2 regions of the Pseudomonas sp. NPDC089396 genome follow, and region 2 is predicted to be linked to the other one. Evidence: predicted binding sites of a transcription regulator. Region 2 holds the regulator's gene; the other holds the start of a gene.
What was found. Region 2 encodes sigma-54, which starts transcription at its own class of promoters, with help from an activator protein. Its sites were predicted from a motif close to ANTGGCATNNANNTTGCTNT; they were not measured.

Region 1 (6,238 bases), on a different contig from region 2:
GGAAACCGCCTTCGTCCGCCAGCAGCGTGACCATGAGCCGGCGCGCAGCAACCTCGACCAGGCCATCAGCCAGGCCGCCGAGCGCCTGTGCGGCATCATCGACCAGCACGGCCCGGACGCCGTGGCGCTGTACGTTTCCGGGCAAATGTCGCTGGAGGCACAGTATCTGGCCAACAAGTTGGCCAAAGGGTTCATCCGCACTCGCCACATCGAGTCCAACTCGCGCTTGTGCATGGCCAGCGCCGGCACAGGCTACAAGCTGTCGCTAGGTGCCGACGGCCCGCCGGGCAGCTACCAGGATTTCGACCGCGCCGAGGTCTTCCTGGTGATCGGCGCAAACATGGCCGACTGCCATCCGATCCTGTTCCTGCGCCTGCTCGACCGGGTAAAGGCCGGCGCGAAACTGATCGTCGTCGACCCACGACGTACTGCCACCGCCGACAAGGCCGACCTGTTCCTGCAAGTGCGCCCTGGCAGCGACCTGGCGTTACTCAACGGCCTGCTGCACCTCTTGCACCGCAATGGCCACACCCACCCCGAGTTCATCGCCAACCACACCGAAGGCTGGGATGAACTGCCGGCCTTTCTCGACGATTACCCCCCTGAACGCGTGGCCGCGATCACCGGGTTGAGCGAAGCCGAAATCCGCCAGGCCGCCGAGTGGCTCGGTACGGCCGGTGAGTGGATGAGTTGCTGGACCATGGGTCTGAACCAGAGCGTCCACGGCACCTGGCACAGCAATGCGCTGTGCAACCTGCACCTGGCCACCGGGGCCATCTGCCGCCCCGGCAGCGGCCCGTTCTCGCTGACCGGTCAGCCCAATGCCATGGGCGGTCGCGAAATGGGTTACATGGGGCCGGGCCTGCCGGGCCAGCGTTCGGCCCTGGTGGCGGCAGACCGTCGCTTCGTCGAGGCGCAGTGGGGCCTGGCCCCCGGCAGCCTGCGGGCTGAAGGCGGAGAAGGCACGGTGGCATTGTTCGAGCAGATGAAGGCCGGGGAGGTGAAAGCCTGCTGGATCATCTGCAGCAACCCGGTGGCCAGTGTCGCTAACCGCCAGCAGGTGATCGACGGCCTGCGCCAGGCTGAGCTGGTGATTACCCAGGACGCCTTCCTCGACACCGAGACCAATCGCTTCGCCGATATCCTCCTGCCTGCCGCGCTGTGGGCCGAAGGCGAGGGCGTGATGATCAACAGCGAGCGCAACCTGACGCTGATGCCGCGCGCCGTCGAGGCGCCGGGGCAAAGCCTGCCCGACTGGCAGATCATCGCCAGGGTGGCGCGTGCCATGGGCTTTGCCGATGCCTTCGATTACCCCGACGCCGAGGCCGTGTTCGATGAGATCCGCCGTTTCAACAATCCGCAGACCGGCTATGACTTGCGCGGCATCAGCTACGCCCAGTTGCGCGACAAGCCTCACCAGTGGCCCAGCGAACCGGGCCGCAGCAACGACCGCAGCCCGGTGCGCTACTGCGCCGAGGGTGCCCTGTCGACGTTGACGTTCCCAACGCCCAGTGGCAAGGCGCGCTTCTTCGCCCGACCCTGGCTGCCTGCCCCCGAACTGCCCGACGCCGACTACCCGCTGGTGCTCAACACCGGCCGCGTGCAACACCAATGGCACACCCTGACCAAGACCGGCAAGGTGCCGGCGCTGAACAAGCTGGAGCCCGGCCCTTTTGTCGAATTGCATCCCGAGGATGCCGAACGCCTGGGCATCCACGACAAGGACCAGGTGGCCATCCGTTCGCGACGTGGCCAGGCGGTGCTGCCGGCGCGGGTCAGTGACCGGGTCATGCCCGGCAATTGCTTTGCCCCGTTCCACTGGAACGATGTGATCGGCGAGCAGCTGGCGATCAATGCCGTGACCTGTGATGCAGTCGACCCGCTGTCGCTGCAGCCGGCTTTCAAACACTGCGCCGTGGCCCTGGAGCGGGTCGCCGGCGAACGCATCGACGCCCTTGAGCTGGGCGCCGCCACACACGCTTCGGAGCCTGCCCGCATGCCGACCGCGACCCTGTCCCGCCTGCTTGGCCTGGATGCCTTGCCAGCCCCGGTGCTGGCCGAAGATGAACGCCACTACCTGCAGGGCTTTCTACTTGGTCTTGAGCAGACGCGCGCCGAAGGTGTACCGAGCTTGCCGGCCAGTGCGCCGTTGGCCGCTGCCCGACGCTTGTTCGTCGACGGGCTGCTGGCCGGGCTGTTCGCACAACCGGGCGGGGCACCGGCCCTGCTCGCCGAGGCGCCGCGTCACCAGGTGCTGTGGGCCTCGCAGACCGGCAATGGCGAGGCGCTGGCCGAGCGCTGTGCCGAGCGTTTGCGTGGCGCGGGTCTGGAGGTTCAGCTCCGTTGCCTGGAGGCGGTCAGTCCTCAGCAGTTGCAAGGTGCGGCGAGCATCGTGGTGATTGCCAGCACCTTTGGTGATGGCGACGCGCCGGACAGCGGCGCAGCGTTCTGGCAGGCGCTGCAGGGCGAGGCGGGCGTCGTTTGCGGGGCGTTGCCCTATGCCGTGCTGGCCCTGGGCGACTCCAGCTACGACCAGTTCTGCGGCTTCGGCCGCAAGCTCGACCAGCGCCTGGCCGAGTTGGGAGGGCGGCGCCTGTTGCCGCGTGTCGATTGCGAGCCGGATTATGATGCGGCTTTCGCCACCTGGCTCGATGCCTTGCTGCCCGCGCTGGGCGCGGCCGCCGCCACGGCACCTGCCGGCGAGCCTGCCGTCCGCTACAGCAGGCAACGTCCCTTCACCGCCCGTCTGCTGGAAAACCGCGTGCTCAATGGGCCAGGCGCCAGCAAGGAGACCCGTCAACTGGTATTCGACTTGTCCGGCAGCGGGTTCAGCTATGCAGCCGGTGACGCCCTTGGCGTGTGGCCGCGCAACTGCCCGGCGTTGGTCGAAGAGCTGCTGACCCTGATGCAGCTCGACGGCCAGACCATTGTCGAACTCAAGGGCGAGCCTGCAATGCCGCTGGCCATCGCCCTGCAAACGCACCTGGAAATCGCCAAGGTGACCCCGCAGCAATTGCAGGCCTTCAGCGCGCAGGCCGGCGATCTGCAACGCCTGTTGCAACCGGAGTGCAAGGCACAGTTGCAGGCGTGGTTGTGGGGCCGGCAACTGGTCGATGTACTGCGCGCGTTCCCCCAGCAGCTGCCGCTGGCCGCCTGGCTTGCCCTGCTCAAGCCCTTGCAGCCGCGTCTGTATTCGATCAGTTCCAGCCCGCGGGCTCACCCGCAGCAAGTGCACCTGACCGTTTCCACTGTGCGCTATGGCGAGCGCAAAGGGGTGTGTTCGAGCTTTCTTGCGGATCGTGCGCTTGAGGTGGCGATCTTCCCGCAAGTGTCGAAGCATTTTCGCCTGCCCGAAGACGACAGCGCGCCGGTGATCATGGTGGGGCCTGGCACCGGCATCGCGCCGTTCCGGGCCTTCCTCGAAGAGCGTGAGGCGCGGGGGGCGACAGGGGGCAACTGGCTGTTCTTCGGCGAGCAGTACGCGGCCACTGATTTCTATTATCGGGAGCAGTTGCAGGCCTGGCAGGCGTCGGGGCATTTGCGGCTGGACACGGCATTTTCCCGTGACCAGGCCGAGAAGATCTACGTGCAGCAGCGCCTGCGTGAGCAGGGCGCAGAGGTGTGGCAGTGGTTGGAGGCGGGGGCCTGCTTCTATGTGTGTGGCGATGCCCAGCGCATGGCCAAGGATGTGGATGCGGCGCTGCGCGAGATCATTGCCGAGCACGGGGGCGTGGATGCCGATGCCTACATGGATACGCTGAGCAAGGCCAAGCGTTATCGGCGCGATGTGTACTGAAGTGCCCCAGGATGGGGAGCCCTGCACCTTGAATGTGCGTTGTCTGGGCTGGCCCCATCGCTGGCAAGCCAGCTCCTACCGTTACAGCACTGCCCTTGAGTACTGCGCGATCCCCTGTGGGAGCCGGCTTGCCGGCGATAGGGCCGGCCCCCACAACACAACTGGCACAGTCCCTGCTACATCCCCCTACAACCAGCCCCCTTGGTCAACGGCGATCAACCCGGGCACACCGTGATGAATACAGGCAAAGGCGCCTGGAGCTTCGGCTCCAGGCGCTTTTTTTTTGATCGAGGATCGGCATATGAAGGCAACAGCGAGCAGCGGGCAACGAGAGCGACTGATCATCGTCGGCAACGGCATGGTCGGCCACCATTGCGTCGAGCAACTGGTCGAACGCGGCGCGCTGGCGCGCTTCGAGGTGCGGGTATTCGGCGAAGAACGCCAGCGCGCCTATGACCGCGTGCACCTGTCGGAGTACTTCGGCGGCAGCTGTGCCGAAACCCTGGCCCTGTGCAAGCAGGGCTTCTACGGGGCCAATGGCGTGCACCTGCACCTCGCTGAAGCGGTGCTGGAAATCGACCGCGAGCATTGCCAGGTGGTCAGCCCCCAGGGCCGCTACGACTACGACCACTTGATCCTGGCCACCGGCTCGTACCCGTTCGTGCCACCGATCGAAGGCTCCAGCGGCAATGCCCGCCTGGTCTACCGCACCCTCGACGACCTCGATGGGATTCGCGCCGCGGCCAGCGAGGCTCGCCGTGGCGTGGTGGTCGGTGGCGGCCTGTTGGGCCTGGAGGCGGCCAATGCCCTCAAGTCGCTTGGCCTGGAAGCACACGTGGTGGAGTTCGCCCCACGGCTGATGCCGGTGCAACTGGACGGCGAGGGTGGCGCGGCGCTCAAGGCACAGATCGAAGCCCTCGGCGTAGGCGTGCACCTGTCGCGGGCCACCCAGTCAATCAGTGCCGGCGAAGACTACCGCTACCGCATGAACTTCGACGGCGGCGAACACCTGGAAACCGATCTGATCGTGTTCTCTGCCGGCATCCGCCCGCAGGACGCCCTGGGCCGAGCCTGTGGCCTGGAAATCGCCGCACGCGGTGGCGTGGTCATCGACAACCATTGCCGCACCAGCGACCCACGCATCTTCGCCATCGGCGAGTGCGCCTCGTGGAATGGCAGTGTGTTCGGCCTGGTGGCTCCCGGTTACAGCATGGCGCGCAACCTGGCGGCGCTGCTGTCAGGCGAGGCGGCCGAGCCATTCACCGGGGCCGACATGTCGACCAAGCTCAAACTGTTGGGCGTGGATGTCGGCTCCATTGGCGACGCCCACGGTGCCACGCCCGGCTCGCGCAGCTACCGCTTCATCGACGAAGCCAATGCCGCTTATCGCCGTCTGGTGGTGGATGCCAGCGGCAAGCACGTACTGGGCGCCGTGCTGGTCGGCGACAACAGCTATTACGACACGCTGCTGCAGTACGCCCAGAACGGCATCGCCCTGCCAGCCGATCCGGCCGCCCTGATCCTGCCGCAAAGCGGCGGTGCGCCGACCCTGGGCGCCGATGCGCTGCCGGACAGCGCGACCATCTGCTCGTGCCACAACGTCAGCAAAGGGGCGGTGTGCGCTGCCATCGACGGTGGCTGTGGCGACTTGGCCGCAGTCAAGGGCTGCACCAAGGCGGCCACCGGTTGCGGCGGTTGCGCGGCGTTGCTCAAGCAGGTCTTCGAGCATGAACTGACGGCCCGGGGCGTGACCGTGGACAAAAGCCTCTGCGAGCACTTCGCCTACACCCGCCAGGCGCTTTACGGCCTGGTGCGGGTCGAGGGCATTCGTACCTTCAACGAGCTGCTCGAACGCCACGGCAAGGGCCATGTCGGCTGCGACATCTGCAAGCCGGCGGTGGGCTCGATCCTCGCGTCGTGCTGGAACCAGCCGATCATGGACCCGGCGCTGGTGCCGCTGCAGGACACCAACGACACCTTCATGGCCAACATGCAGAAGAACGGCACCTACTCGGTGGTGCCGCGCATCCCCGGTGGCGAAATCACCCCCGACAAGCTGATCGTGATCGGCCAGGTGGCCAAGAAATACGACCTCTACACCAAGATCACCGGCGGCCAGCGCATCGACCTGTTCGGCGCCCAGTTGCACGAGCTGCCGCTGATCTGGGGCGAGCTGATCGAAGCCGGTTTCGAGACGGGCCACGCCTATGGCAAGTCGACCCGCACGGTGAAGTCGTGCGTGGGCAGCACCTGGTGCCGCTACGGCGTGCAGGACAGCGTCGGCATGGCCCTGCGCCTGGAGGACCGCTACAAGGGCCTGCGCAGTCCGCACAAGCTCAAGTTCGCGGTTTCCGGCTGTACCCGCGAGTGCGCCGAGGCGCAAAGCAAGGACATTGGCGTGATCGCCACCGACAAGGGCTGGAACCTGTACATCTGCGGTAA
Region 2 (6,238 bases):
GACGTCCGGCTGAGCGGCGAGGTAGTCGATGACCGGCTGTTCGAGGCCGGAGTGCTCGCGTAGCTCGGGCTTCCAGTACGGGTTGGGCAGGCAGCGTACATCGAACACCAGGTCGGCATCGACCGGCATACCGCGCTTGAAACCGAACGACTCGACCAGGAAAGCGGTGCCTGGCTCGGGTTGATTGAGCAGGCGCAGCTTGATCGTGTCGCGCAGTTGATAGAGGTTGAGGCTGGTGGTATCGATTTTCAGGTCGGCGAGATCGGAGATCGGCCCCAGCAGCTCGCTTTCCACGCGGATCGCTTCGGCCAGCGAGCGGTCGGCGTTGGTCAGCGGATGGCGACGGCGGGTTTCGGAGAAGCGCTTGAGCAGCGTTTCTTCGTCGGCATCGAGAAACAGCACATCACACTGGATATGGCGGCCGCGGGCTTCGGAAAGCAGCTCGGGGAAGCGTGACAGATGGCTGGGCAGGTTGCGCGCATCGATCGAGACGGCCACTTTCGGTTGCAGCAGCTCGGTGTTGATCAACGCATTCTCCGCCAGTTGCGGCAGCAAGCCGGCCGGCAGGTTGTCGATGACGTAAAAGCCGTTGTCTTCCAGCACATCGAGGGCGGTACTCTTGCCGGAGCCGGACCGGCCGCTGACGATGATCAGGCGCATGTTCAGTGCTCGTTCTGTGCGTCCAGGACAACCTGGAACAGGGCCTCGCTGCTGTGGGCGGCACGCAGGCGCTCGCGAACTTCCTTGCGGTCGAGCATGCTGGCGATCTGGCGCAGCAGTTCCAGATGGGCATCAGTAGCAGCCTCCGGCACCAGCAGGACGAACAACAGATCGACCGGCGCGCCATCGATGGCGTCATAGTCGATCGGAGCATCCAGGTGCAGCAGGGCGCTGACGGGTGAAGAACACCCTTCAAGCCGGCAGTGGGGAATGGCGATGCCATTGCCGAAGCCAGTGGAGCCAAGCTTTTCCCGCGCGATCAGCTTTTCGAAGACGTCTTGCATCTCCAGCTCGGGTACTTGTTCGGCAATCAGGTTGGCGACCTTTTCAAGGGCGCGCTTCTTACTGCCGCCCGGCACGTTCACCAGGGAACGGCCGGGGGTCAGGATAGTTTCAAGTCGGATCATGGATGAGGGGGATCAGCGGGCGGCTGCACCTTGCAGCAAGCTTTGCTGTTTTTCCTTGTGTTTTTTCAGTTGGCGGTCGAGCTTGTCGGCCAAGGCGTCGATCGCTGCATACATGTCTTCGTGTTCTGCGTTGGCAACCACTTCGCCGCCGGGAATCTGCAGGGTCGCTTCGACCTTCTGCTGCAGCTTCTCGACTTTCATGATGACCTGCACGTTGGTGATCTTGTCGAAGTGACTCTCCACCCTGGCGAGCTTTTCCAGCACGTAATCGCGTAGCGGCTGGGTGACTTCTACATGCTGTCCACTGATATTGACTTGCATACAGCTTCTCCTTTGTTGCCCGTGCATAAAGAGGCAGGTATTGCACCTGCCCCACAAACGCTGTGGCACACCCAGGGGCTACATCAGTCGCTTGCGCTCGCTCGACGGTGCGATGCCGAGGGACTCGCGGTACTTGGCGACGGTGCGACGGGCTACCTGGATGCCTTGTGCCTCCAGTAAACCAGCGATCTTGCTGTCACTCAATGGCTTTTTCTGATTTTCCGCCGCAACCAGTTTCTTGATGATCGCGCGGATCGCCGTGGACGAGCATTCTCCGCCCTCGGCGGTGCTGACGTGGCTCGAGAAAAAGTATTTCAGCTCGTAGATGCCGCGAGGTGTGTGCATGTATTTCTGCGTGGTGACCCGCGAAATGGTCGACTCGTGCATGCCTACCGCTTCGGCGATATCGTGCAGTACCAGCGGCTTCATCGCTTCGTCACCGTGGTCGAGGAAACCACGCTGGTGCTCGACGATCTGGGTGGCCACCTTCATCAGGGTTTCATTGCGGCTCTGCAGGCTCTTGATGAACCAGCGTGCCTCCTGAAGCTGGTTGCGCATGAAGGTGTTGTCGGCGCTGGTGTCGGCGCGGCGGACGAAGCCGGCATACTGCGGGTTGACCCGCAGGCGCGGGATCGCTTCCTGGTTCAGTTCGACCAGCCAGCGCTCGCTGTCCTTGCGCACGATCACATCGGGCACCACGTATTCAGGTTCGCTGGACTCGATCTGCGAACCCGGGCGCGGGTTGAGGCTCTGCACCAGCTCGATCACCTGACGCAGCTCGTCTTCCTTGAGCTTCATGCGGCGCATCAGCTGGCTGTAGTCGCGGCTGCCGAGCAGGTCGATGAAATCGCTGACCAGGCGCTGGGCTTCGCTCATCCAGGGTGTGCTGGAGGGCAGTTGGCGCAGTTGCAGCAGCAGGCATTCGCCGAGGCAGCGGGCGCCGACGCCGGCAGGTTCGAACTGCTGGATGCGGTGCAGCACAGCTTCGATCTCGTCGAGTTCGATATCCAGTTCCGGGTCGAAGCCTGCGCAAATCTCTTCGAGCGTGTCTTCCAGGTAGCCCTGGCCGTTGATGCTGTCGATCAGGGTGACGGCGATCAGGCGATCGGTATCGGACATCGGTGCCAGGTTCAGTTGCCACAGCAGGTGGCTCTGCAGGCTCTCGCCGGCCGATGTGCGGGTGGTGAAGTCCCACTCGTCGTCATCGTTGCTCGGCAGGCTGCTGGCGCTGGTCTGGTAGATGTCTTCCCAGGCGGTATCGACCGGAAGCTCGTTGGGGATTCGCTCGTTCCACTCACCGTCCTCCAGGTTTTCGGCACTGCTGGAGCTTTCCTGGAAGCTGTTGTCCTGGACTTCGGTAACCGGCTTGTTTTCGGCGTTGTCCGCCATCGGGTCGCTGTTGTCGAAGTCTTCGCCGTCTTCCTGGCGTTCGAGCATCGGATTGGACTCCAGCGCTTCCTGGATTTCCTGCTGCAGGTCCAGGGTGGAAAGCTGGAGTAGGCGGATGGCCTGTTGCAACTGAGGAGTCATCGTCAGTTGCTGGCCCATTTTTAGGACGAGCGATGGTTTCATGGCTGGGGCTAAATACCTTGTTCGCCGGCGCGCATGCGCCATCCACTACATGAGGGCGCCGGAGCGCCTAATTCAAGCAAGTTTTATGCCTTAAATTGTAGCGTTTGCCTAGAGCACTGTAACAACTTAAGCCCCGTCAGGAGCGGTTTGCCAGTGCTCCAGGCACATCTGGGCTCAGAGTCGGAACTCGTGACCCAGGTAAACTTCCTTGACCAGGTCGTTGGCCAGGATGGTCTCGGCATCGCCCTCGGCGATCAGTTGGCCATCGTTGACGATGTAGGCGGTTTCACAGATGTCCAGGGTCTCGCGAACGTTGTGGTCGGTGATCAGCACACCGATGCCCTTGGCCTTGAGGTGGTAGATGATCTGCTTGATGTCGCCAACGGAAATCGGGTCGACGCCGGCAAAGGGTTCGTCCAGCAGGATGAACTTCGGTGCGGTCGCCAGTGCGCGGGCAATCTCGACGCGGCGGCGTTCGCCACCGGACAGGCTCATGCCGAGGTTGTCGCGGATATGGCTGATATGGAACTCCTGCAGCAAGCTTTCCAGCTCCTTGCGCCGGCCGTCACGGTCGATGTCCTTGCGCGTTTCGAGGATCGCCATGATGTTGTCGGCCACCGACAGTTTGCGGAAGATCGAAGCTTCCTGCGGCAGATAGCCGATACCGGCGCGGGCACGGCCGTGCATCGGCTGGTGGCTGACATCGAGGTTGTCGATCAGAACCCGGCCCTGATCGGCCTGGACCAGGCCGACGATCATGTAGAAGCAGGTGGTCTTGCCGGCGCCGTTGGGGCCGAGCAGGCCGACGATCTGGCCGCTGTCGATCGACAGGCTGACGTCGCGCACGACTTGCCGGCTTTTGTAGCTCTTGGCCAGGTGCTGGGCTTTGAGGGTTGCCATTTACTCGGCCTTCTTCTTCGGCTGGATCACCATGTCGATGCGCTGACGTGGTTGAGTCACGTTGCCACCGCGACCGGCGGTCGCAACCTGGGACTTGGTGTTGTAGACGATCTTCTCGCCTTCGGTGGTGTTGCCTTCGTTCTCGACCTTGGCACGGTCGGTGAGGATCACCGTGTCTTTCTGTGCCTGGTACTGGATGGTCACGGCCCAGCCCTTCATCTTGTCAGGCTTGGCGGCGCTCTGCTGTTGCTCGAAGTAGGCCAGGTTGCCCACCGAGGTCACCACGTCGATGTCGCCGTTGGCGGCGCGGGTCATGGTCACGGTGTTGCCTTTGATCATCATCGAGCCTTGGGTGATGATCACGTCACCGGTGTAGGTGGCCACGCCTTGCTTGTCGTCCAGGTGCGCGTTGTCGGCCTGGATGCGGATAGGCTGGTCACGGTCGGTCGGCAGGGCGAAGGCGCTCGCGCTTCCCAGTGCTGCGCTCAGGCTGAGCAAAAGGGGGAGGGTTTTAACGAGCCTCATACTGTCCTCTTACGTTAGAGAGCAGGTCCATCCTGCCTTCTTTCAAATACGCTTTCATACCCTTGCCCGTGGTCGTACCACCGGCGCCGTCGATTCTAACGGCTTGCTCGGTCTGCGCATATTGCTTCTGTGGGAATACGGTCATGCGCGAGCTGGTAATGATGGTTTCGCGCTGTTTTTCGTCAGTGCGTGCGACACGCACCTTGTCGATCAGTTCGACTTCGCTGCCGTCGGGGTTGACCTCGGCGCGTACGCTCTGCACATGCCACGGGTACTCGGTACCGCGGTACATGTGCAGGTCGGGCGTGGTCACCAGTGTGACTTCGCTGGCCTTGAGGTGTTCGACTTTGTCGGCGGTCATTTCGTACTGCAGCTTGCCATCGGGAAGAAACTGCAGGCTGTGGGCGTTGATCGCGTAATAGTCGATGGCGCTTTCATCAACTTGCGCCACGGGCTGGTCGAGGAAGCTTTCAGGGCTGACATTCCAGTACCCGATCGCCACCAGCAGGGCAGCGATCAGCGTGAGCAGCACAATATTGCGGGCTTTCTTGCTGAACATGTTCGGCCTTAAAGGTAATTGGCATTGGCAGCGTCCAGGGTGCCCTGGGCCTGCATGATCAGTTCGCAGAACTCGCGGGCGGCGCCTTCGCCGCCGCGCGCCTGGGTCACGCCGTGGGCGTGCTGGCGAACGAATGGCGCGGCATTGGCGACCGCCATGCCCAGGCCCACCCGGCGAATCACCGGCAGGTCCGGCAGGTCATCGCCCAGATAGGCAACCTGTTCATAGCTTAGGCCCAGTTCGGCGAGCAGGCCGTCGAGCACTACCAATTTGTCCTCGCGGCCCTGGAACAGGTGCGGGATGCCGAGGTTTTTCGCTCGACGCTCGACGACCGGGGTCTTGCGTCCGCTGATGATGGCCGTGGTTACGCCTGCGGCCATGAGCATCTTGATGCCGTGGCCATCGAGGGTATTGAAGGTCTTGAACTCGCTGCCGTCCTCGAGAAAGTACAGCCGTCCGTCGGTGAGCACGCCGTCGACATCGAATACGGCGAGCTTGATGGCTTTGCCGCGTTGCAGCAGATCTTGGGTCATTACGGGTTCTCCTTTACATCACGCCTGCGCGCAGCAGGTCGTGCATGTTCAGGGCGCCGGTAGGACGGTCGTCCTTGTCGACCACCACCAGGGCGTTGATCTTGTGGTCTTCCATGATCTTGAGCGCCTCGGCCGCGAGCATTTCGGCGCGTGCGGTCTTGCCGTGCACGGTCATCACCTGGTCGATCAAGGTGGTGTGAACGTCGATGCTGCGATCCAGGCTGCGGCGCAAGTCGCCGTCGGTGAAGATCCCCGCCAGCTTGCCATCCGGTTCCAGGACCACGGTCATGCCCAGGCCCTTGCGGGACATTTCCAGGAGCGCGTCCTTGAGCAGCGTGCCGCGTTGCACCTGTGGCAGCTCGTCGCCCGCGTGCATGACGTTCTCGACCTTGAGCAACAGGCGTCGGCCCAAGGCTCCGCCTGGGTGCGAGAAGGCGAAGTCCTCGGCGGTGAAGCCACGGGCTTCGAGCAGCGCGATGGCCAGGGCGTCGCCCAGCACCAGTGCTGCGGTGGTGGACGAGGTGGGCGCCAGGTTCAGCGGGCAGGCCTCCTGGGCGACACGGGCGTCGAGGTTGACCTCGGCGGCCTGGGCCAGAGGCGAATCCGGATTGCCGGTCAGGCTGATCAGCTGGATGCCCAGGCGCTTGATCAACGGCAACAGGGTGACGATCTCGGCAGTACTGCCCGAGTTGGAAAGGGCG

Region 1: a site for sigma-54 is predicted at 3,957-3,976, ahead of nirB (nitrite reductase large subunit NirB). Genes of this name have one in related genera too.

The regions. Positions count from the first base shown of each region.
Region 1 is NZ_JBIVIC010000011.1:147,825-154,062, reverse strand. Features, by position in the region: gene ACIPZB_RS20345 (molybdopterin-dependent oxidoreductase) at 1-3,796, shown strand, start outside; gene nirB (nitrite reductase large subunit NirB) at 4,098-6,238, shown strand, end outside.
Region 2 is NZ_JBIVIC010000002.1:309,607-315,844, forward strand. Features, by position in the region: gene rapZ (RNase adapter RapZ) at 1-660, opposite strand, end outside; gene ptsN (PTS IIA-like nitrogen regulatory protein PtsN) at 663-1,127, opposite strand; gene hpf (ribosome hibernation-promoting factor, HPF/YfiA family) at 1,140-1,448, opposite strand; gene ACIPZB_RS04435 (RNA polymerase factor sigma-54) at 1,527-3,020, opposite strand; gene lptB (LPS export ABC transporter ATP-binding protein) at 3,195-3,920, opposite strand; gene lptA (lipopolysaccharide transport periplasmic protein LptA) at 3,921-4,445, opposite strand; gene lptC (LPS export ABC transporter periplasmic protein LptC) at 4,432-5,004, opposite strand; gene ACIPZB_RS04455 (HAD family hydrolase) at 5,013-5,537, opposite strand; gene ACIPZB_RS04460 (KpsF/GutQ family sugar-phosphate isomerase) at 5,551-6,238, opposite strand, start outside.